Regions from separate parts of the Ferdinandcohnia sp. QZ13 genome, predicted to be linked through region 3. Evidence: riboswitches for the same ligand, from Rfam matches in the RefSeq annotation. Region 3 holds a riboswitch; each other region holds the start of a gene.
The links. Region 3 has a riboswitch for S-adenosylmethionine ahead of RGU12_RS18340 (O-acetylhomoserine aminocarboxypropyltransferase/cysteine synthase family protein). Riboswitches for the same ligand answer to the same signal wherever they lie in the genome.

Region 1: another riboswitch for S-adenosylmethionine. It lies ahead of RGU12_RS22990 (aliphatic sulfonate ABC transporter substrate-binding protein); the one in region 3 lies ahead of RGU12_RS18340 (O-acetylhomoserine aminocarboxypropyltransferase/cysteine synthase family protein).
Region 2: another riboswitch for S-adenosylmethionine. It lies ahead of RGU12_RS07300 (cyclase family protein); the one in region 3 lies ahead of RGU12_RS18340 (O-acetylhomoserine aminocarboxypropyltransferase/cysteine synthase family protein).

Annotation. Positions count from the first base shown of each region.
Region 1 covers NZ_JAVIVW010000015.1:1,856,237-1,863,952, forward strand. Annotated here, with positions in the region: gene RGU12_RS22985 (ABC transporter permease) at 1-651, opposite strand, end outside; gene RGU12_RS22990 (aliphatic sulfonate ABC transporter substrate-binding protein) at 663-1,658, opposite strand; SAM riboswitch class I at 1,782-1,891, opposite strand; gene RGU12_RS22995 (DoxX family membrane protein) at 2,240-2,746, shown strand; gene RGU12_RS23000 (hypothetical protein) at 2,860-3,012, opposite strand; gene RGU12_RS23005 (aldo/keto reductase) at 3,116-4,033, shown strand; partial or broken gene ftsZ (cell division protein FtsZ) at 4,075-5,028, opposite strand; gene RGU12_RS23015 (LysM peptidoglycan-binding domain-containing protein) at 5,298-6,278, shown strand; gene RGU12_RS23020 (type I phosphomannose isomerase catalytic subunit) at 6,328-7,437, opposite strand; gene RGU12_RS23025 (SDR family oxidoreductase) at 7,458-7,716, opposite strand, start outside.
Region 2 covers NZ_JAVIVW010000001.1:1,511,508-1,519,223, reverse strand. Annotated here, with positions in the region: gene RGU12_RS07325 (mechanosensitive ion channel family protein) at 1-323, shown strand, start outside; gene RGU12_RS07320 (DUF3189 family protein) at 374-880, opposite strand; gene RGU12_RS07315 (type I phosphomannose isomerase catalytic subunit) at 1,097-2,212, shown strand; gene RGU12_RS07310 (sodium:solute symporter family protein) at 2,236-3,762, shown strand; gene RGU12_RS07305 (DMT family transporter) at 3,894-4,772, shown strand; SAM riboswitch class I at 4,853-4,954, shown strand; gene RGU12_RS07300 (cyclase family protein) at 5,042-5,794, shown strand; gene RGU12_RS07295 (5-methyltetrahydropteroyltriglutamate--homocysteine S-methyltransferase) at 5,876-6,979, shown strand; gene RGU12_RS07290 (SDR family NAD(P)-dependent oxidoreductase) at 7,110-7,716, shown strand, end outside.
Region 3 covers NZ_JAVIVW010000015.1:921,328-929,043, forward strand. Annotated here, with positions in the region: gene RGU12_RS18340 (O-acetylhomoserine aminocarboxypropyltransferase/cysteine synthase family protein) at 108-1,430, opposite strand; SAM riboswitch class I at 1,728-1,829, opposite strand; gene RGU12_RS18345 (MFS transporter) at 2,016-3,293, opposite strand; gene RGU12_RS18350 (thioredoxin family protein) at 3,389-3,694, opposite strand; gene RGU12_RS18355 (toprim domain-containing protein) at 3,778-4,128, opposite strand; gene RGU12_RS18360 (YusG family protein) at 4,282-4,527, opposite strand; gene gcvH (glycine cleavage system protein GcvH) at 4,672-5,055, opposite strand; gene RGU12_RS18370 (arsenate reductase family protein) at 5,155-5,514, opposite strand; gene RGU12_RS18375 (acyl-CoA dehydrogenase FadE) at 5,676-7,460, opposite strand; gene RGU12_RS18380 (acetyl-CoA C-acetyltransferase) at 7,521-7,716, opposite strand, start outside.

The DNA.
Region 1 (7,716 bases), 930 kb from region 3:
GGCCGCAACAACAAACATCCATCCTAACCCTAGACCACTTCTGATCCCTACTAAAAAGGATGGAAGGGAAGCAGGCAAGATGACCTTTCTAATTAACTCGAACGTTGAAAAATTATAAATTTTCCCTACTTCAATCAACTTTCGGTCAACACCCTGAATGCCAGACACGATGTTTAAATAGACCGGAAAAAACACTCCGACAGCAATTAGTGTGATTTTTGAAGGTTCGGCAATTCCCATCCAAAGGATAAAAAGGGGTACCCATGCAAGCGATGGAATTGAACGGAACGCTTGAAGCATTGGATCTAATAATGCTTCAGCTACTCGAAAATAGCCGACCAATGAACCAAATAGGACAGCAGCGACCACTCCGATAAGAAAACCAAAAAAGATTCGATATAAAGTAATCCCAATGTGACCCCAAAGGCTTCCATCTCCAGCAAATTCAATTATTTTTGCCAGAATGACCGTTGGTGCCGGCATAAGATGTGCTTCAAGGACACCAATATGGCTTAAATACTGCCAAACCACTAGTAAAATGGCAGGAATGATACTACCAAGTAAAATGATTTTCACATTGCCCGATAAAACAAACTGAGTTTTTGACTTCACCTTTATTTGTCTGGATACCGCTTCACCTTTTATGTTCATAGCTCCTCCTCTTATTGCTTTATTCCTTTTTGCGCAAATGTCGGATTAATCAATTCTTGAACTAATTTTTCTAATTCAACATCTTTTTTGATAATATTCTGTGCTTGGAGAACCTTACCCGCTTCCGTTAAAGCCTCAATTTGTTCTTCACCAGGCATCGGATTAGAAAAATCATTGCGTTCATTTAATTGCTTATTTGCTACTTCAATATCAATATTTGCTGATTTTGCTAGAATCTCTGCAGCTTCCTCTGGATTTTCTAACACCCATTTTCGAGCCTTTTCGTAAACTTCTATGACCTTTTCAACATATGCAGGGTACTTTTCAGCAAATTCCGAACGGACATTTAAGGTCCCATACGTATTAAAATCAGCATTCCGATAGAAAAGAGTTGCATCTGTTTCTAATTCAACTCTTGCCATGTGAGGATCTAGTCCTGACCAAGCATCTACCTGACCAGACGATAATGCCCCCGCTCCATCTCCATGCTGTAGATTAACTATCTCAACATCTGATGGACTGAGTCCTTCCTCATCTAGGGCACGTAATAGAAAAATATAAGGGTCAGTTCCGATTGTTGCGGCAACCTTTTTCCCTTTTAAGTCACTTACACTTTGAATCTTTGAGTCTTTATTTGCCACCAATGCCGTCCATTCTGGCTTTGAATAAATATAAACAGCTTCAATCGGCGCACCATTTGCTTTAGCCATTAAGGCCGCTGCCCCTGCCGATGAACCAAAATCGACGCTACCACTGTTCAAGAATTCGAGGGCCTTATTACTGCCTTGGCTAAGTACAAACTCAACCTCAATTCCTTCTTCCTCAAATGCCTCTTCAGCCCAACCAAACTCTTTTAGCACAAGACTTGTTGGAGAATAAAAGGCATAATCCAATTTAATTTTCTCCGGTTTTTCATTCCCTTGGCTAGCCTTACCTGAACTATTAGAACAACCTACAATTCCAACAAACAACAATAAAACAATAAAAACAGCACTTATTTTTTTCATCTTTTTTCTCCTTTTCCATAAATTCCAATTGGTAAACTGAGAATAATATTAATACAACTCCAAACCTTCATCTTTTAAGCGATAGAAAAAGCCCTCTTCAGTAAGAAGAGGGCTTTTTTCCTCCTCTTATCTTTCAGGTAATCGTACCTGATGGATTTAGCACCTTTTCAAGAATTACCTTGAAGGTTGCCGGGTTTCGTAGGGCCATGTCCCTCCACCGCTCTGGATAAGAGTTCTTTATTAAATTAATACGTCTCTGTTTTGCTTTATAAAAGGATTATAGTATGCGGAAAATCAAAAGTCAAACACTTTTGGAAATATTTTATTTTATTTGAATATTATTTGAGGTTATAATCAATCCCCTTATTCCTATGTTTTAGCGACTAAAAATAGACCATAAATTCATTTGTGTCATATTTGTGAAGCCTATTGCTTTTATTGTAAATCCGCTGTATATTAAGAGTGTAGAAAGTTAGTGAAATACTTCACAAACTACTACAAAAGCTGGCAGCTAACGCACTCATATTTTTTTACAACGACTTGTGAAGAGTTTCACAAATTAATTATAAGGGGAGATTAAGATGAGAGCATTCTTAAAAGGACCTAAAATGGCAGTTATTTGGACAGTATTACGTGTATGGTTAGGAATTCAATGGCTAGAAGCTGGTTTTCATAAAATAACAGCAGGTGGATTTGATGCAGGTGGTTTTATCCAAGGTGCCATCGCAAATGCAGGTGGAGATCACCCAGCAGTACAAGGCTGGTATGCAGCATTCCTTGAAGGATTTGCCGTACCAAACATTGAGTTATTCAACGTACTCATTCCTTGGGGTGAATTCTTAGTAGGACTTGGTTTAATTCTAGGTTTTGCAACTATCCCAGCATTACTTGCAGGTGCATTCATGAACCTTAACTTCTTACTTGCTGGTACAACAAGCACTAACCCAACGCTTTACACAGTAGCAATCATTCTCTTATTCGCAGGAGCTGCAACTTACTACTACGGTGTAGACAGATTCGCAGTACCTTACCTTACAAAACGAATTAACGACAAAAAAGCTACAAAAACAGCTACAAACGTAGCGTAACGAGAAAAGCGCAAGGGGCCTGCATATCGGCGACCAGCACAAGCCGATGGCCCCTGGAGCTAGACATAAATGAAAGTGTTCCTCCTAAGCTAGGGGGAACACTTTTTTATGTTTTATTCATCATCAATTTCGCCGTCACCTATTTCATCCTCTTCTTCGATTTCCTCAATGTCTTCCCCTTTTTCTGGCATTTCATCATCATCTCCGCATCCCATTAAGAAAAACATCGGGAACGATAGTAGGAACAGCATTAGCAACCGTTTCATCACAAAACCTCCTTTTTTCTAGACTTTCCATTCACTCTCGAAATATGTAGACTAGAAAGAGTAAACAGTATTAACAGTTCTAAAAATTGGAGGTAAGTCAGCTATGCGAAAAATAAAACTAGGAACAAGTTCATTAGAGGTACCTGTTGTTGCAGTAGGCTGTATGAGGATTAATTCTTTAGAAAAGCCTGAAGCAGAAAAGTTTGTACAAACCGCATTAGAAATCGGTGCCAATTTCTTTGATCACGCCGATATTTACGGTAGTGGTGCTTGTGAAGAAATCTTTGCAGATGCAATACATATGAATGATGACGTGAGAGAAAAAATCATACTTCAATCCAAATGTGGCATTCGAAAAGGTATGTTTGATTTTTCAAAGGAACATATCCTCAATTCTGTGGACGGTATCTTAAAACGACTCAAAACAGATTATCTTGATATCTTACTTTTACATCGTCCCGATGCCCTTGTTGAGCCTGAAGAGGTTGCAGAAGCATTTGATCAACTAGAGTCTTCAGGTAAGGTTCGTCACTTTGGAGTCTCCAACCAAAAACCCATGCAAATTCAATTGCTTAAAAAATATGTGAAGCAACCAATCGTTGCCAATCAATTGCAACTAAGCATTCCGAATGCCCATATGATTGCAAATGGCGTCTCTTCAAATATGCAAATTGATCAATCCATTAACCGTGATGGAGATGTACTCGATTTTTGCCGATTAAATGACATTACCATTCAGCCTTGGTCACCATTCCAATATGGTTATTTCGAAGGACCTTTTCTTGGCAATGAAAAATGCCCCGAATTAAATCAAAAAATTGATGAAATGGCAGAAAAATATGGTGTATCCAACACAACGATTGCGATTGCATGGCTATTACGTCATCCAGCCAATATGCAACCGGTTATAGGCACCATGAATCTTAATCGTTTAAAGGATTCCGTAAAAGCAAGTGATGTTCAGTTAAGCCGTGAAGATTGGTACAGCATTTTCCTTGCTGCTGGCTATCTTCTACCATAAATGCAAAAAGAGGCACCTACAAAAAGGTGCCTCTCCTATTAATTTTCCGTAAAACCTGTAGCAATTACAGTTACAATTATTTCATCTTTTAAATTGTCATTAATGACTGATCCAAAGATCATATTTAAATCCTCATGTGTTGCAGACGAAATCACATCTGCCGCCTCCTGAATTTCAAAGAGGCTTAAGTTTCGTCCGCCAGTGATATTCAAAATAACACCTCGAGCGCCACTTATCGATGTTTCAAGCAGTGGACTATTGATTGCTTTATGGGCTGCTTCAACCGCACGCCCTTCTCCTTTTGCCATTCCAATTCCCATTAAAGCTGTTCCCCTATGAGACATAACTGTTTTTACATCGGCAAAATCAAGGTTGATTAACCCAGGTACAGCAATTAAATCGGAAATCCCTTGAACCCCACGAAGAAGAACATTATCGGCTTCTCGGAATGCTTCTATCATCGGCGTACGCTTATCAACAATCTCCAATAATTTCTCATTCGGGATAATGATTAATGTATCGACTGCTTCCTTCATTGCGTCAATCCCAGCATCTGCATTGACAGCTCGTTTACGGCCTTCAAATCGAAACGGTCTAGTTACCACACCGATTGTCAAAGAACCTAGCTCCTTAGCGATTCTTGCAATTTCTGGTGCTGCCCCGGTTCCAGTGCCACCGCCCATTCCGGCTGTGACAAAGACCATGTCTGCTCCTCTTAATGCATCCTCAATTTCTCTTTCACTTTCTTCAACAGCTCTCATCCCAATTTGCGGATTTGCACCAGCACCTAGCCCCCGTGTTAACGATGCCCCAATTTGAATGACAACCTCTGCTTTCGATTGATTAAGGGCTTGTCCATCCGTATTCACTGCGATGAATTCAACACCTTCTACCCCTGCCTCTATCATTCGATTAACGGCGTTATTCCCACCGCCGCCAACACCTACTACTTTTATTCTTGCAAATTGATCTATGTATGGTTCAAACTCGAGCATGATTTTTCCTCCTTGCCGCCCATTGCCTTCTTCCTAAAAAGATTCGAATTTATATTATATCTTTCGTAATACTCCTTCGATTTTTGTCACACTTTTCCTTTAAAAAATCAAAATACCCCCGCCATTAGTACCTATATCGCATAATATTACGTTTCTTTTACAAACTAATAAAGGTTGCTCAAAAAGTCCAGTGAGAAGGACGCGTTCTTTTTCATCCTCCTTTTTGAACTTGCATTTATATACTAACATGTTACGAAAGGAAACGAGCTATGAAAATTAGGATTGCCTTGATAATCGGAGTTTTTTTCATGTTTTCACCCATTCATACAAGTGCAAACAATCACGAAAATACGTATGTTATTCAAGCAGGTGATACATTACCTGAAGTTGCAAAAAGATTTGATACCACAGTTGATGAATTAAAAGTCACCAACGGTCTTCAAACCGATCTATTAGTTGTCGGACAAAAGCTTTGGGTTCCTTTTTCCTATGAAGTAGCATCTGGAGATACCTTAAAGGAGATTGCAGCTAGGTTTCATTCATCCCCTGAGCAGATCAAGAGAACAAATGGGATTTCATCCGAGGAAGTTGTCCCTGGGCAAGTACTGAAAATTGTCCCGAAAAAGATGAACATGCATGGTGAACATATTTTAATGACAAAAGAAGAGTTTAAGGATTGGCTTATGAATCAGAAGATTAAACGAAAAATAACCCTCATCCAACAGCATCACACATGGGTGCCTGATTATAGTCGATTTAATGGCTCCAACCACTTTGTACTTCTAACTGGAATGGAAAATTACCATAAAAACACGATGGGATGGAAACATATCGCACAAAACATTACAACTTTTCCAGATGGGAAGGTTGCTGTCTCACGTCCACTCTATATTGCCCCAGAAGGCACCATTGGTAGCAAAGCCAACTCTGTCGGAATTGCAATTGAACACCTTGGGAATTTTGATATCGGTCACGATGTCATGACGAAAGAACACAGTGACACAATCATCTATGTCAATGCTATTTTGAGCCTTAAATTTGGATTAACTCCTTCGATTGACAGTATAACCTACCATCATTGGTGGGATTTGCGAAATGGGGAGAGGGTCTTGGACAAAGGGCCTGACTACAATGTAAAAACCTGTCCAGGAACAGGATTTTTTGGAGGAAATTCCACAACTAGCGCACAAAAGTATTTCTATCCTCTCATTACTCGTAAAATGGACGAGCTTCGAAAGGAAATGGAATAAAAATTTTGCGGTAGCATTTAGCTACCGCGATAATTTTTAGTCTCATTTTTCAAATTACCTGTGGCCCAAACAGTCTCATGACTTTCAATGATTCCTCACCAGTATTCCGTAATGTTACAGAAGACACCTTTGCTGGAATAAAGAATTGATTCCCTCGAGTAAGTGATAGCTCATCTTTATCTGAAACAATACAACCATTACCCGAAACAACTAATAGACCATAAAAAATATCATTTCCCTCTATCTTTGTTTCATTATTTACTTCGAGTAGGTCCATTTTAAAGTAAGGAATATTGTTATACCCAATCAATTCAGACTCTTTGTTTCCATTCGTCTCTTTTATTTGTGTAGGGGTAATTTTCCACTTATTTAGTGTTTCTTCTCTTGTATAGTTTGCATACGTAAAGCACTCAAACATCTTCTCAAACCCAATTCCCTGGTGGCACATAAAATCATCCAAAGTAAACCCTTGAGGTGTGGTTTTTTCGATACGAATTGTAAAATCTGTTGGCTCCTGGATTTCAACAAGAAGACATCCCGCTCCAATTGCATGAGGTGTACCTGCCTCAATTAAGAAGGTGTCACCTGGCTCTACATAATATTTATGCATAGAATCCAACATACTCTGTATATCCTGTTTCTCAAATAATTGTTTCCATTTCTCTTTTGTTACTCCTGGTTTAAAACCTAAGTACACATATGGAGGCTCTCCATCAATTTCTCTGCCCCCGAGTATATGCCAAGCTTCTGTTTTTCCATATGCTGAATTAAAAAGCTCACGAGCTTTGATACGATCGGGATGAACCTGCACAGTTAATCTTTCAGCAGCATCTATGATTTTTACTAGGACACCTGTTTTCGCACCGAACTCTTCTACATGGGCAGCTCCTAAAAATCCTTCAGGGTCATTTTCAATTAGTGACTTTAATGTAAGTTCAACATCATGTCTATCAACCTTACTCAACCCTTCATCAATAACATGCTCGCGCCCCTTGTTCCGTGCCGACACAACAGACATAATCCATTCTTCTGGAAAATGGCTATCTGTAGGATTTTCTTCTCCCAATAATTCCTCTAATAATTTGCCGCCTATATATGTCCGCCAAGCCCTCGTAGAAGATAATTTAATTGGTTTTGACCCCTCTAGCTTCTTATTCAAAATAATCACTTCCCTCACTGCTAAACGCCGGAATATGCCATGAATCCGCCATCAACAGGTATTGTTACACCCGTTACAAATCCTGAAGTTTCTTCATCAATAAGCCACAGTAAAGTACCGAGTAAATCCCTTGGATCTCCAAATCGTCTCATTGGTGTATGACCAATAATTTTTTGCGACCTTGCTGTAAGAGTACCATCATCATTTAATAATAGATTACGATTTTGTGTTGTGAGGAAAAATCCCGGTGCAATCGCATTTACACGCATTCCCTTCTCA
Region 2 (7,716 bases), on a different contig from region 3:
GAAGAGCTCTTACAAATATCGGAGTATTTCGAGCCTATGTAGGCAATTACCTTAAACAGCATCATGGAATAAATCAGGAAATGACATTGATGGTTAGGCAACTAGCCCCAACAGAGCACGGGTTGCCACTTGAAATATATGCATTTACAAACGACGTAAGATGGGCCGTGTATGAAACCAATCAGGCTGATATTTTTGACCATCTTTTTGCGGTTGCGCAGGAATTCGGGCTTCGCTTATTCCAAAATCCATCTGGACATGATTTGAAAACGATGATGCTCGAAGGCAAACAAGAAGGAACGGTTCGAGAGCTTGAACATTAATGAAAGTAGAACACTCACAAAGTTTTTTAACTAAAGCTTTGTGAGTGTTTTTATTTGAAATTTTTATTATCCAATATCAAAATATCCTCACTAGAGGACTTTGCAGTTTGCTTTGTATATTCAACTAAATTCTGGATCGTACCACAAGCTTGCTTTGCGCCTATCACAAGAAGAGGGACACCGATAAAATCAATATGAATCCCTCTAGAGAAAAATCCACCCATTGTCATGGCAAGCGGAACCGTTGGGGATGTATTCGAAAAAATGATTTTTTCTTTTTGTCCGTATCTTTCTTGAAGGATTGCACTTAATTGTTTAAGAGCGGGTACGAAAAATTTACTCCTTTTACGACCAATTGAATAGACGGGATGACCATCCTCATCAATGCCGTGAAGGAAAAATTTCCCGAAATCCTTCTGGGTTAGTTTATTAAAATAATCTACATGCAAAATTTCATCTTTTGTTAGCTTCCGGTCTGTAGGTAGCTTATTTAAATGATAGGCTGCCGCTAATGCAGTACTATGTGTCCCAGCATAATCATTATAGATGTAAATCATTGTGGCCCTCCTTATACTATTCAGCTTTATTATCTCCAAAAATTAACAAGCTAACTCTGATTTTGTTATAATAAAATAATTTTTGAAATCGCTTAAAAAAGGTATTGCAAAATAAAATTAATGATGCTAGTATTCTAATATACTAGTATGTTAACGATTGCAAGCTAGTAAAAATAAGAATTCTTAAAAGTAAATTTAGTAAAGAAGGTATTGCTTATGAATAAGTCTTTACCAACATTAAACGAAGATTTTCCTTTGAAATTAGCACCGGCTAGGGCATGGCGGACTTATGTGGGAGGGAAATTGATAGAAGAGTTACATGGGGTTGCAGATCAAGATGATAACCACTTTCCCGAAGAATGGCTGATGTCAATCGTTTCTGCCAGAAATGTCGGACGTGAACATATCGTTGATGAAGGCTTAAGCAAAGTGGATCTTCCAGATATAGATGTATCCTTAAAAAGTCTCATTAATGAAAACGCTGCCGAGTTTTTGGGAAAAAGTCACTTTGAGAAATTCGGAAACAATACAGGAGTTCTCGCAAAAATTATTGATTCTGCTGAAAGGTTAACGGTTCAGGTACATCCGAACCGGGAGATGGCAAAGGAATTATTTAATTCTGCTTATGGAAAAACAGAGTGCTGGCACATCTTAGGAGGAAGAGAAATTAATGGTGAACCTCCATATGTATACCTTGGGTTTAAACCTGGTGTTACAAGAGAGCTTTGGGAAAACTTATTTGAAAACCAGGATATAGAAGGAATGCTAAATTGTCTGCACAAATACGATGTCAAACCCGGAGATACATTTTTAATTGAAGGTGGTACACCACATGCAATTGGTTCAGGATGTCTATTAGTCGAAATTCAAGAGCCGACTGATCTTACAATTCGCATCGAAAAGGTGTCCCCATCAGGATTTGAAATTGATGATCTTATGTGTCATCAAGGCATTGGCTTTAAAAAAATGTTTGATTGCTTCAATTATGATACCTATACACGAGAGGAAACTCTTGAAAAATGGTATGTGAAGCCTTTCGTTAGAACAGAAGTCAGGAATAACCGCGAAATTGAATTAATTGGTTATCAACAAACACCTTATTTTAAGATGACACTAGTTGAAGTCGAAAGTGAAATCGATATAACCAATGATGGTGTATTTTCTGGTCTTTATCTTCTTTCTGGAAGCGGTTCAATTGTTTCAGAAGGATTTAATCAAGCATTAAACATCGGTGATCAATTTTTCATACCTGCAAAAGTAAGCGGTTTTACGCTTCGGAATGAAGGAAATAAACCTTTAAATGCATTAAGAATATTTGGACCTAAAGTCTAGTAGAAATAGGAGATGAGATAATTATGGCAACATTAGATTGGATTGTTTTAGGTGCGTTTTTCCTAGTAATGATCGGAATCGGGATATTTAGTTATAAAGCAAATAATAGTTCAAGTGACTTCTTCGTGGGTGGAGGGAAGGTTCCTTGGTGGCTTTCTGGGGTTTCTCACCACGTATCTGGTCACAGTGGGGTAGTGTTCGTAGCATATGCAGCAATTGCCTATTCATATGGGATTACGATTTATTTCTGGTGGGCAGTTACAATCGGAATTGGGTTAATTGTTGGGGCAAAATTTATCGCACCAAGATGGCCTAGACTTCGTGAAAAATTAGGAATCCAATCACCAACTGAATACATGGCTATTCGTTTTGGATTACCCGCTCAACAAGTAACAGCTTGGACTGGGGTATTAATTAAGCTTCTTGATATTGGTGCAAAATGGGCATCTATGGGTATTTTATTGGCAGGTTTTACTGGTCTTCCAATTTGGTTAGGTATTCTTTTATCAGGTTCAGTTTCTTTAATTTATGTTACAATTGGCGGACTATGGGCCGACTTAATTACTGACTTTGTTCAATTCCTTGTACAGTTAATCGCTGGTATCGTTATTTTTGTGGGCGTTTTCAGCCAACTTGGTGGACTTGGCTCCGTATTTACAATGTGGGGAGAACTACCAGATGGTCATGCAAGTCCATTTAATGGTTCTTATACTCCACTATGGGTATTCTTGTTCTTATTCGTTAAATTCTTTGACTACAACGGTGGTAACTGGAACCTTGCAGCAAGATTTATCTCAACACCAGATGGTGAAAATTCAAAGAAAGCAGCAAGACTTTCAGCTGTCCTATACTTTGTATGGCCATTGTTAATTTTCTTACCAATGGTTGCAGCACCATTAATTTTTAGTGATTTAAGTGATCCAGCTCAACAATTATATCCAATGTTAACTCAAACATTCTTGCCAGCTGGTCTAGTTGGATTAGTTTTAGCATCTATGTTTGCAAGTACAATGGGTATGACTGTATCTGATATTAACGCTTTAACAGCAGTTGTTCAACGTGATATCTTACCAGTTCTAAATAAGAAATTTAAAGAAATGAAAGAAAATGTAGATAAAAAGTCTCTTTGGGTTGCACGTGGTTTAACAATTATGTTTACCGTTATTACCATGATTGTTGGTATTAACCAACAACATTTTGGTGGTGTACTTGGTCTCGTAATAACTTGGTTCTCAGCATTAGTTGGTCCAATGGCAGTACCTTTACTATTTGGTTTATTCTCTAAGTTTAAATACAGCAATGGAAAAGTAGCCATTTATTCTATCGTAGCGGGTATCGTTGGTTTTGCTATCACACAATTAACCGACATTATCCCTACGGATGTGGAAACTGCTTTCCCATTAATCGTAACAACAATTGTATTCTTTGCGGGAGGTTACATCAATAAACGTAGAGGTGTTACCGTTTCACCTGAAGTTGAGGAGCTATTAAACTTCTTAGATACAGGAAAAGAAGATAAAAAAGCTGACAATGTAAAAAAAGCAATCTAACATGATGAAAACAGAAGACCTCGTTATTGAGGTCTTCTGTTTTTTACATTAAAATGGGACGGAGGGACAGGTACCTTGTCCCGAATTTTTATTGGGACAAGGTGTTCCCATGACCTATTAGGAGAAGGATTATGAAGGCAAAGTTTATTTTTATTATTGTGATGCTGATTTTTGGTAGCATTGGTTTGTTTGTGAAGAATATTGATTTGTCCTCTAGCGAAGTTGCTTTGTTCAGGGGAGCATTTGGTAGTTTATTTTTAATTGGTGCTAGTTTTCTAGTCAAGCAGAAGTTTTCATTCAAAACGTCAAAGAAGAACCTAATCTTACTCCTTTTATCGGGGGCAGCATTAGGCTTTAATTGGATTTTTTTATTTGAGTCATATCGGTATACAACGATTGCCAACGCCACTCTTAGTTATTATTTTGCCCCGGTGTTTGTGATGATTTTGGCACCTTTTTTACTGAAGGAAAAATGGACATGGATGAAGGGACTCAGTATTATTCTCGCATTTTTGGGATTGCTTTTGGTCGTTAATCCTGGAGGTGGAGTGGCCGTTGGGGCTTATACCCATTCTGTTGGTATTATGTATGGATTATTGGCTGCGGCTTTCTACACAAGTGTGATTCTCATGAATAAATTTATTAAAGATCTATCAGATTTTGAAACGACAATTATGCAGCTATTAACTGCCTCAATTGTATTGTTTCCATATATCCTCGGAACTCAAAACTTGAATTACTCCGGTTTGGGACTGCAATCTATTAGTCTATTACTGATTGTAGGAATTATTCATACTGGGGTTGCGTACCTTTTATATTTTTCAGTGTTGAAAAAATTAAAGGGGCAAACAATCGCGGTAATGAGTTATATTGATCCCATTTCCGCTGTGATCATGGCGGCTATCATTTTGAATGAGAATATGGGCTTTGTTCAAATGGTGGGTGGAGTCTTAATATTGGGGTCAACTTTCATTAGTGAGATTAATTGGAAGAGATTAAGAAGGTCATAGAACTTTATAAAAAACATTGTAGTTGACAATGAACTTTTTTTGGTCTAATGTTTAATACATAATTAAATATATTCGAAATTTTCTTATCCAGAGAGGTGGAGGGACTGGCCCTTTGAAGCCTCGGCAACAGACTAGGTAAAGTACTGTGCCAATTCCAGTAGCAAGAAGCTTGAAGATAAGAAGAGCGGCACTTTCATTTGTCTTTTCAACCCTCTTCTTATTTTCAAGAAGAGGGTTTTTGCATATCCATTATAAATTGAGGTGATTGTATGTCGACGGTAAGAACTGAAAATGAATTATTAAAGGCATTTGAGATCCTAAAAAGTAAAGAATGGGTTGATCTCACACATACGTTTGGTCCGGATTCTCCCCATTTCTCAGCTTTTAATGATGCTGAATTTAAAACACTTTTTACACATGAGGATGGCTTTTTTGCACAAAGTTTTACTTTTCCAGGACAGTACGGAACGCATATTGATGCACCCATTCATTTTGTTCCTAATCAACGTTATTTAGAGGAATTAGAGTTAAAGGAACTTGTTCTCCCCCTTGTTGTAATTGATAAGTCAAAGGAAGCAGAAGAGAATCATGATTTTAATTTAAGTGTTGATGACATCCTGAAGTTTGAAGAAGAACATGGGGAAATTGAAGCAGGTACCTTTGTTGCATTGAGAACGGACTGGAGCAAGCGCTGGCCAAACAAAGAGGCATTTGAAAATAAAGATTCTGATGGCAATAGTCACGCTCCAGGTTGGGGAATAGAGGCACTAAAGTTTTTATTTGAAGAAAGAAATATCAAAGCTGTTGGCCATGAAACGTTTGATACAGATGCAGCTATTGATTATAGGAAAAATGGTTCACTAATTGGTGAATATTATGTTCTTGAGCAAGATACATTTCAAATAGAATTATTAACTAACCTAGATAAGGTACCGGCAAAGGGGGCAGTAATATTTAATATTTGTCCTAAGCCGGAAAAAGGAACTGGGTTTCCGGTACGTTCATTTGCTATTTTGCCATAGGTGGACAGAGGGTTCTTTGAATAAGGAAACTGCCCGCGTCCCTAAGATAATGACAGATTAATAAAAGGAGAGAAAAATAAAATGACAACAACATTAGTAAAAGCACCATTCCGCGCAGATCATGTAGGAAGTTTATTACGTCCAGAAAGAATTCATCAGGCTAGAAAGGATTTTCAAGTAGGAACCATTACAGCACAGGAACTTCATGAAATTGAAACAGAAGAAATTAAAAAGAGTGTTGATAAACAAATCGAAATTGGCTTACAAGCCGTTACAGATGGGGAATATCGCCGCAGATTTTGGCATACAGATTTCTTAGAGCACTTAAACGGAGTAGAGGGCTATGTTCCGGAACATGGATTTAAATTCAAAGGGGAAGAAACAGAAGCCTATGACGTGCGTGTGATCGGGAAAATTTCATTTAACCCTGACCACCCACATGTGAAAGACTTTATTGAATTCAAGGAAATCGTGGGTGACCGTGCGATTGCAAAACAAACGATTCCAAGTCCAAATCAACTTTTCAACGCTGGGATTCGCAACAAGGAAATCTATCCGAACCTTGAAGAATACGCAAATGATATTATTCAAACTTATCGTGATGCAATTAAAGCATTTTACGAGGCTGGCTGCCGTTACCTACAGCTAGATGATGTGTACATAGCAGGCCTGAATGCACCGGAAATTCCTTTTAATGATAGTGGCTCTACTCGTGAAGAATTAATTGAATTAGCGTTAAAAGTAGCAAATGGCGTACTAGAAGGCAAGCCGGAAGATTTAACAATTACAACTCACCTTTGTCGTGGAAATTACCGCTCTAACTGGGCATTCGAAGGTAGCTATGCAAAAATTGCTCCTACTCTGTTTGCGAAAGAAAAAGTAGATGGCTTTTTCCTAGAGTACGATGACGATCGTTCTGGGGACTTCACTCCATTAGAGTATATCCCAAATGATGGTCCTCGCGTGGTTCTAGGTGTATTTACATCAAAGCGTGGAGAATTAGAATCGAAAGAAAATATCATCGCGCGCGTAAAAGAAGCATCACAATTTGTACCACTTGAAAACTTATGTATCAGCCCACAATGTGGTTTTGCATCCACTCACCATGGCAATATTTTAACGGAAGAAGAGCAGTGGGCAAAATTAAAGTATATCGTAGACATTTCAAAAGAGATTTGGGGATAAGGAACGAAGAATCCTCGACCAATTGATTGAAGGTGTAGGGACAGTGTACCTGTCCCTACATCCCTTTTTGAGAATAAAACCAAGTAATTATATTGGAATACTTTTAGATGCAAGTATGGGGGAATACAGAATGTATTGTATGGATTTAACAGGAAAAGTAGCGATTGTAACTGGTGGTGCTCAAGGAATCGGAAAGGCAATTGTGGACGCTTTTTTGGACTGTGGAGCAAAAGTAGCTGTAGTGGATAGGGAAATCAACTCGGAAAATCCCAATGATCAGATAGTTTACTTTCAGGCAGACGTTACAAAAAGTGAACAGGTTGAAAAAGCGGTTCAAGAGGTAGCAAAGCATTTTGGACGCTTAGATATTTTAGTGAATAACGCAGGAATTTCTAAAATGGATTATGCGATTGATATAAAAGAAGAAGACTGGGACCAAGTGATGGACGTTAACGCAAAAGGAGTATACCTGTTTAGTAAAGCTGTAGCAAGAACTCTGAAAGAACAAGGGCAAGGTGGAAAGATTATCAATATATCCTCGCAAGCGGGTAAAAATGGGTACCGCTTAATGGGTAGCTATGTTGCTTCCAAACATGCTGTTCTAGGTCTTACCAAAACAATGGCCATTGAATTGGCTCAGGATGGAATCAATGTGAACGCGGTTTGTCCTGGTATTGTAGAAACCGCCATGAAGCATAAAGAAAGAGTAATAGGCGGTGAATTAAGAGGACTTACGG
Region 3 (7,716 bases):
ATCATATATTTACATTTTATATCGTCCTAAATAACACGAGACTTATATTATCATCTGTCATTTAAGGTGTCAATGAAAAAGTTGTGACTAATGTACCAAAGTAAAGCTTAAGCTGTAGGCAATGGTGAAACTGAACTTGTTCCATTTGCTGCTTTAATGGCTTGCTCTAAATCTTCTAAAATATCTTCAATATTTTCGATTCCAACAGATAAGCGAACTAAGTCTTCTGACACGCCAGACAACTTTAAATCTTCCGGACTTAATTGCTGGTGTGTTGTGCTTGCTGGATGAATAATTAAACTCTTAGCGTCACCTACGTTTGCAACATGTGACCAAAGCTCAACATTATTAATTAGCTTCTCACCCGCTTCTCTTCCACCTTTGATACCAAATACTATGACTGAACCTGCACCTTTTGGTAAGTATTTATCAGCTAATTGTTTGTTCGGGTGATCGTCCTCACCAGGATACAGTACCCATTCAACCCCAGGATGGTTTTTAAGATATGAAACAACTTTTTTCGTATTTGCAATATGCTCTTTCATACGAACGTGTAATGTTTCAAGACCTAGGTTAAATTGGAATGAATTAAAAGGACTTAAAGCTGGACCTAAATCACGAAGAAGTTGGACTCTGGCTTTAATGATATAAGCTACGGGTCCTAAAGCATCAGCAAACACTAAATCATGATAGCTAGGATCTGGTGTTGTAAATCCAGGGAATTTTGGTGAATTCCAATCAAATTTACCACCGTCAACAATAATACCTCCCATTGTTGTTCCATTACCTAGTAACCACTTAGTAGCAGAATGAACAACAATATCAGCTCCATGCTCAATTGGACGACATAGATAAGGTGTGGCGAATGTATTGTCAATAATTAATGGAATTCCTGCTTCATGAGCAATATTTGCTACTGCTTCAATATCAAGAATATCCAAGCTTGGATTTCCAATTGTTTCAGCAAAAATCGCCTTTGTATTTGGCGTTATGGCTTGACGGAAGTTTTCCGGATTAGTAGGTTCTACTAAGTGCGTCTTAATTCCATATTTAGGTAGTGTGTTTGCGAATAAGTTATACGTTCCACCATAAAGTGTAGAAGCAGATACAATCTCATCTCCTGCACCAGCAATATTTAGAATAGCTGTTGTTATCGCGGCCATCCCACTAGAAACAGCTAATGCACCAACTCCACCCTCTAATTGTGCTACTCTTTCTTCAAAAACAGTTGTTGTTGGGTTATGAATTCGAGTATAAATATAACCATTTTCCTTTAGCCCAAATAGATTTGCTGCATGTTCAGTTGTATTAAATTTAAACGCATTAGATTGATAGATTGGTACCGCTCTAGCCCCTGTTACAGGATCTGCTTCAAGACCTCCATGGACTGCGATTGTCTCTGGTCTATAGTTTTTTTGTTTCTCACTCATTTGAATCTCTCCCTCTGTTTTGTTTATAAAAAATATAGGCTTATTTCTAAAAGATTGTTGTTTTTAAAACATAGGTTGATTTTTCGCTCCTGGTACTCGCTTTCCGCGGGCGATTCGCAAGCCTCCTCGCTTGGCTCGCTATTCCCGCCCGCTGGCATCTCGTACTATCCGCTGAAATCACATGAAGGCCAATAGGTACTATTTCCCTTCGCACAATCATATCCAAAAACAACTAAGTTACGAAAATAGCCAAAATAAAAACCTCTTCGATAAGAAGAGGTGTATGTACGATATCTCTTCTTATCTTTCAGACAAAAAATGCCTGTTGGAATTAGCACCGTGTAAATTACCGGTTGCCGGGCTTCATAGGGCCATTCCCTCCACCACTCTAGATAAGATTTTAAATATGAAATTTATTACTTTAACAAGTTAATATCATGCTAACTCTTATTCTAAAATATGTCAATAAGAATTTTTAGAAAAAATGAGCAATTTGAAATTTCGTGTTTTATTTCGACACATATATGGAACAAATTTAAACACATATCGTTTATTTACTTCTTTTTTCCCGGGAAATATGACATATTACGATATTTTTGCTACTTGTTTCTTCTCATTACGAAAGGACTTTCTACTGAATACAAGTAGGAAATATAGCGACCCGATTAAATACAAGACTGACGTAATTGTAAACACATAAGCATAGCCCCAATAAGCTCCATGCATCATTACAATCGACGTCGATACTGGCCCCATTAGTGCCCATCCTAATGAAAACACCATTTGGTTCACTGAATTAGCAAGACCCTTCATTGAATCGTTCACTCGTCCCATAACAAGAGATGCTTGTATCGGGTTACCCGCATTCATTAATGCTTGCCTAAATAAAAATGCAATGGCTGCTATGTAAAGATTTTCTGTATACCCGGTTAACAAAAGGAATGGAAGCGAGGATAACTGCAAATACACCACTGCACGAACCTCTCCAACCTTACTCACAATAATGGGACCAATAATCATTGCAATAGCAGTTGCCGCTTGTCCCAATGAGAGAATCAATCCGATTATTGTATTGCTTGCTAGAAAGCGATCCGCAAAATACAAATTCAGATAAGGAATGACTAATCCGGAACCGAACCCAATGATCATTTGTGCGAAGGCAAACATAGCAATTAATTTGATTTGCGATTTATTTGCTTTTAATTTTTGACCAATGGATTCTACTTTTTTCATTTCTGATTGTTGTCTACGTTGTTCATTCATTTTAATGATTGGTAAAATACCTGCAACATAGATGACCGTTGCAATTAAAAGCGTAATTCTTACACTCCAGAGTCCGCTCATATGAAAAACAAATTGGAAGGTGTCTGACAATGCCCCACCTGCAATGTTTCCAACAACCTGAGCAATCATCATGATTGCCGAATGAAAGCTAAAAAGATGTACTCTTTGTGAAGATGACGAGTTTTCGGCTAACCATGGGACACCGGAAACCTGGATAAAAGCCGTCGACAATCCCGTTAAAAATGCCGTCGCAATCAGTAGCTGTTCAGCATCTAATATACTTCTAGCAAAGAAGGCTATTGTTGAAACAGCAACACCCAGCACCATCACTTTTTTTCTGCCTAATTTATCACTCATTAGACCTGCGGGGACTAGAATAATTGCCGATGCCAAAGCTGTCATAGCGATAATAGTTCCATTTGTTTGTTCAGAATACCCCAGTTCACGCACATAAAAGTTATACATGATGGTGAACATACCCATGCCAAGCTGTGTAAAAATGGTCGCTAAAATAAATAGTTTAATATTTTGATTGTATGATTTGTATTGTGTTTTCCATTCTGTCACTATGTTGCTCATATGCACTCCCATGTTTGAATATTTCGATTCCCTAAATATCATACAACTTTTCTAAAAAATTGCAATAAAAAACAACGCGAAATATCACGCGTTGTTCAGTCTTTTGAAACTATTTCAAGCAAATAGGGAACCGAGTGGAATGCATAGTATTTTTCTATCACTTTCTCATCTTTCATATGCAGTAAACAAGGGACACTCTCGATTTGCCATTCCATTGCTTTTTGAGGTAAATAATTGAGGTCGCTTTTTCCAATGGTTACGTGTGGCAGTATTTCATCAACTACCTTTATCATTTTTGATGCCACTTGGCATGTTCCACACATCGGTGTATATAAATAAAGCCAAAACTCATGCTTATTGGTGAGTTTGAAGTCAATGTCTTGCTCTTGCCATTCTTTCATGTCTACTACAACCTTTATTTTCTTAATTATCTCTTATTGTAACATGATTTTTGAAAAGACATATGATGAAAAGCTTTAACTACTTACAATAAAAATTCTGCGTGAACATCAATATTTGCTGAAAGAAGTACGGTTGCAATATGATGTTCGGGTGCTGTCGCAACCTCTCGATACGTTTTATCGATAAACAAATGCCGTGCTTCAGGGAATTCCCGTTTAAACTGTTTCCTTAGTTTATCCCCAGCACTGTCGGCATCCACTAAAATATAAACATCTTTATTAAATAAATGTTCAATCAACTCATCAAGTTTCGAAATACTTATCGTTCCATTCGTACAAATGATTTCAACTGGTTCATTTACAACCGTTTCAATCTTCTTTTTGTCTGTTCTTCCCTCGACAATGATTACTTTTTCTAAATCGTCAAAAGCCACCATTTCATCACCTTATTTCAAGTGTACATTTTTCTGCCTATTCCTTCTATTCGATGTATATAACTGCTTTTCCTTCATTTTATCGTGAAGATTCATTTTGGTGATAAATACTGAAAAAGTTGTGGAAAAAAAGACAGTGGGTATCCACTGTCTTCAACACCATCCATTTTCATCGTCACAATCAACATATTTCATATCTGGGGAAGTAGGAACATCTGCATAAGTGAAAATTTTACTCTCTTCTTGCTCATATCCCTGGTTTAACTCAAATTGAGCTCCTTCGTTCGTAAAGCGAATTTTACCTATAGGTTCTTTTTCAACAAATAGATTCATTCCGTTATTTCCAAGCTTTCCAATTACTCGATCAGTCACATCAATTCGAGTATGTTTCAATACCATAATAAACACCCTTCCCTTGGTATTTAATTTTAGAATGTCCATTAAGAAGAACTTCATTCGGCTTGGTATTATTCTCAATAAGTTAGTTACAATTGAAAAAGAGCCAGGTTAGGAATGCTCCTTTACTGGCTCTCGCGTTTTGAATTAGTCTTCTTTTATCATTTCTTCGTACTGCTCGGCTGTCATTAGGTTCTCTACATCTCCAGCATTTGCAGGTTCAATAACAATCATCCATGCTTTCTCATATGGAGATTCGTTTACGAATTCTGGACTATCATCAAGGTCTTCGTTGATTTCAACAACTTTCCCACTAATTGGTGCATAAAGCTCAGATACCGTTTTAACTGACTCAACACTACCGAACGGCTCGTCTGCTTGGATTTCGTCGCCAACCTCTGGTAGTTCAACGAATACGATATCTCCTAATTCAGACTGTGCAAAATCTGTAATTCCGATACGTACTTTATCCCCTTCAACTTTCACCCATTCATGTTCTTCAGAATAACGTAAATCTTTAGGTGTGCTCATTTTGTACCCTCCATTTAATTCGATTTTATGAAATACATTTTTGTTGAAATTGCTCAACAAGTGTTTATGTAAAAGACCTTAAAAAGGCTTTCATCCGATTTAATTTGTCCAATTCGCTTCAAAATTCGCTTCATTAAATCCAACTGTTACCTTATTTCCATCCGTAGTAAGTGGGCGTTTTATAAGCATTCCATCTGATGCAAGCAGGTCTAGCAATTCATCCTCTGATGCAGAACTGATTTTATCCTTCAACCCAAGTTCGCGGTATTTTTGACCACTTGTATTAAAGAATTTCTTTAATTCTAATCCACTGTTTTGGTACATTTCTTTTAATTGCTCTTTTGAAGGTGGATTCTCTACAATATGTATTTCCTCAAAGGCAACCTGATGCTCCTCTAACCACTTTTTTGCTTTACGACAAGTTCCACATTTCGGATACCAATAAAATGTTAATGCCATATTCTCACCACCTTATCTATCAAGAATATTTTAACATATTAAATTTTGAATGAAAAACCTTTCAATGTTCCACTGATTAATTTCGACTTAATTCCAGTTTATCCTGCAAAAAAAAGAAGAAAAAAAGCTCCTTCTAAAAAGGAGCTTCTTGGTACTTGTAATTATACTGTGTATTTTTCAGCCTCGATTAGGGTTGCTGCAATTTCTCGTTTCTTCGCAATCACATTTACAGGAGTAAAGCGAGTTAATTTACGCAATGCCGATCTCATCATGCGTAATACATCACCTTCTTCTGTCGCAACAAGAGTTTCTTTTGCATGTGCCTCAATTTCATTAAATGCTTCTTGAACAAATACTTGTGTATAAAGGATCTTTTGCTGATTCTTATCCTCACCTGATTTTTTGATTGCTTTTTCCGTGCGAAGAACGACTGATTCCATCGCATAAACATTTGCTGCGATATCTGCAATATTCGCAAGAATTTCTTGCTCTTTTTCAAGCTTTGGAGCGAATTTTTGGGCAGCAAGTCCAGCAATCATTAATCCTACCTTCTTCGCATTACGAACAAGGTACTTCTCTTGTTCTAGAACGCCTTCGCCCACTTCTTCAGGCATTAGCATCATAAGTTCTTCTTGAAGCTGTGTTGCTTTTTCAAGTAATGGTAATTCTCCTTTTAATGCTTTACGAAGAAACGTTCCAGGAACAAGTAAACGGTTAATTTCATTTGTACCTTCGAAAATTCGGTTAATACGTGAATCACGGTATGCTCTTTCGATCTCATATTCCTGCATGAATCCATATCCACCGTGGATTTGAACACCTTCATCCACAACATAATCTAATACTTCTGTATTGAAAAATTTATTGATTGAACATTCAATTGCATATTCGGCAATTGACTTCGCTACTTCTTTACCATTCTTTACTTCTTCGTCTGATAATTGACCCATGCGATCTTCAAAGTACCCGACCGTACGATACACACTAGATTCAGCCGCATAAATTTTTGCTGCCATGTTCGCCAATTTTTCTTGAATTAATCCGAATTTTGAGATTGGCGTTTTGAATTGCTGACGTTGATTTGCATATTTAACTGCAAGCTCGAATGCACTCTTAGCGCCACCAACTGCACCTACACCTAGCTTATAACGTCCAATGTTTAGGATGTTAAATGCAATCACGTGTCCTCTGCCCACTTCACCTAAAAGATTTTCAACTGGGACCTGTGCATCCTCAAGAATCAATGTACGAGTGGATGAACTTTTGATTCCCATTTTCTTTTCTTCCGCACCAGTTGATACTCCAGGAAATTCGCGTTCTACAATAAATGCTGAGAATTTATCACCGTCAATTTTTGCATATACAACGAACACATCCGCAAAACCGGCGTTCGTAATCCATTGTTTTTCACCATTTAGTACATAATGAGTACCTTCTGCATTTAATTTAGCAGTTGTTTTTGCACCTAGCGCATCAGAACCTGATCCCGGCTCTGTTAACGCGTAAGCTGCAAGTAACTCACCACTTGCTAATTTAGGTAGGTACTTTTGCTTTTGCTCTTCATTTCCAAAAAGAACAATTGGTAGAGAGCCAATACCAACATGTGCTCCGTGAGAAATAGAGAATCCTCCAGCTCTTGCCATTTTTTCAGCAATTAATGCAGAGCTTACTTTGTCTAGTCCTAGCCCGCCATACTCTTCTGGTACGTCTACTCCTAAAAGACCAAGCTCGCCTGCGCTTTTTAATAATGTTACCGAACGATCAAACTCATGATTTTCAAGATGTTCAATCTGTGGAAGAACCTCGTTTGCTACATAGTCCTCTGTTGTTTTTGCAATCATTTTATGTTCATCTTTGAAATCTTCAGGTGTAAAGACACGGTCTGCTTCGAGTTCTTCGATTAAAAAGCCTCCACCTAAAACGACTTTATCAGTTGCATTTGACATATTGTTTCCCCCTAAAAAGTATTCATTGGAGGCTAACCATGATATGGTTAGCCACTATCCTTATGCTAATAATTCAAAGACTCCGGCTGCTCCCATTCCGCCACCGATACACATCGTGACCACACCAAATTGTACGTTGCGGCGTTTCATTTCATGCATTAATGTAAGTGTTAATTTTGCTCCTGTGCACCCAAGTGGATGCCCAAGTGCAATCGCACCTCCATTTACATTTACGATCTCTTCATTAAGGCCAAGT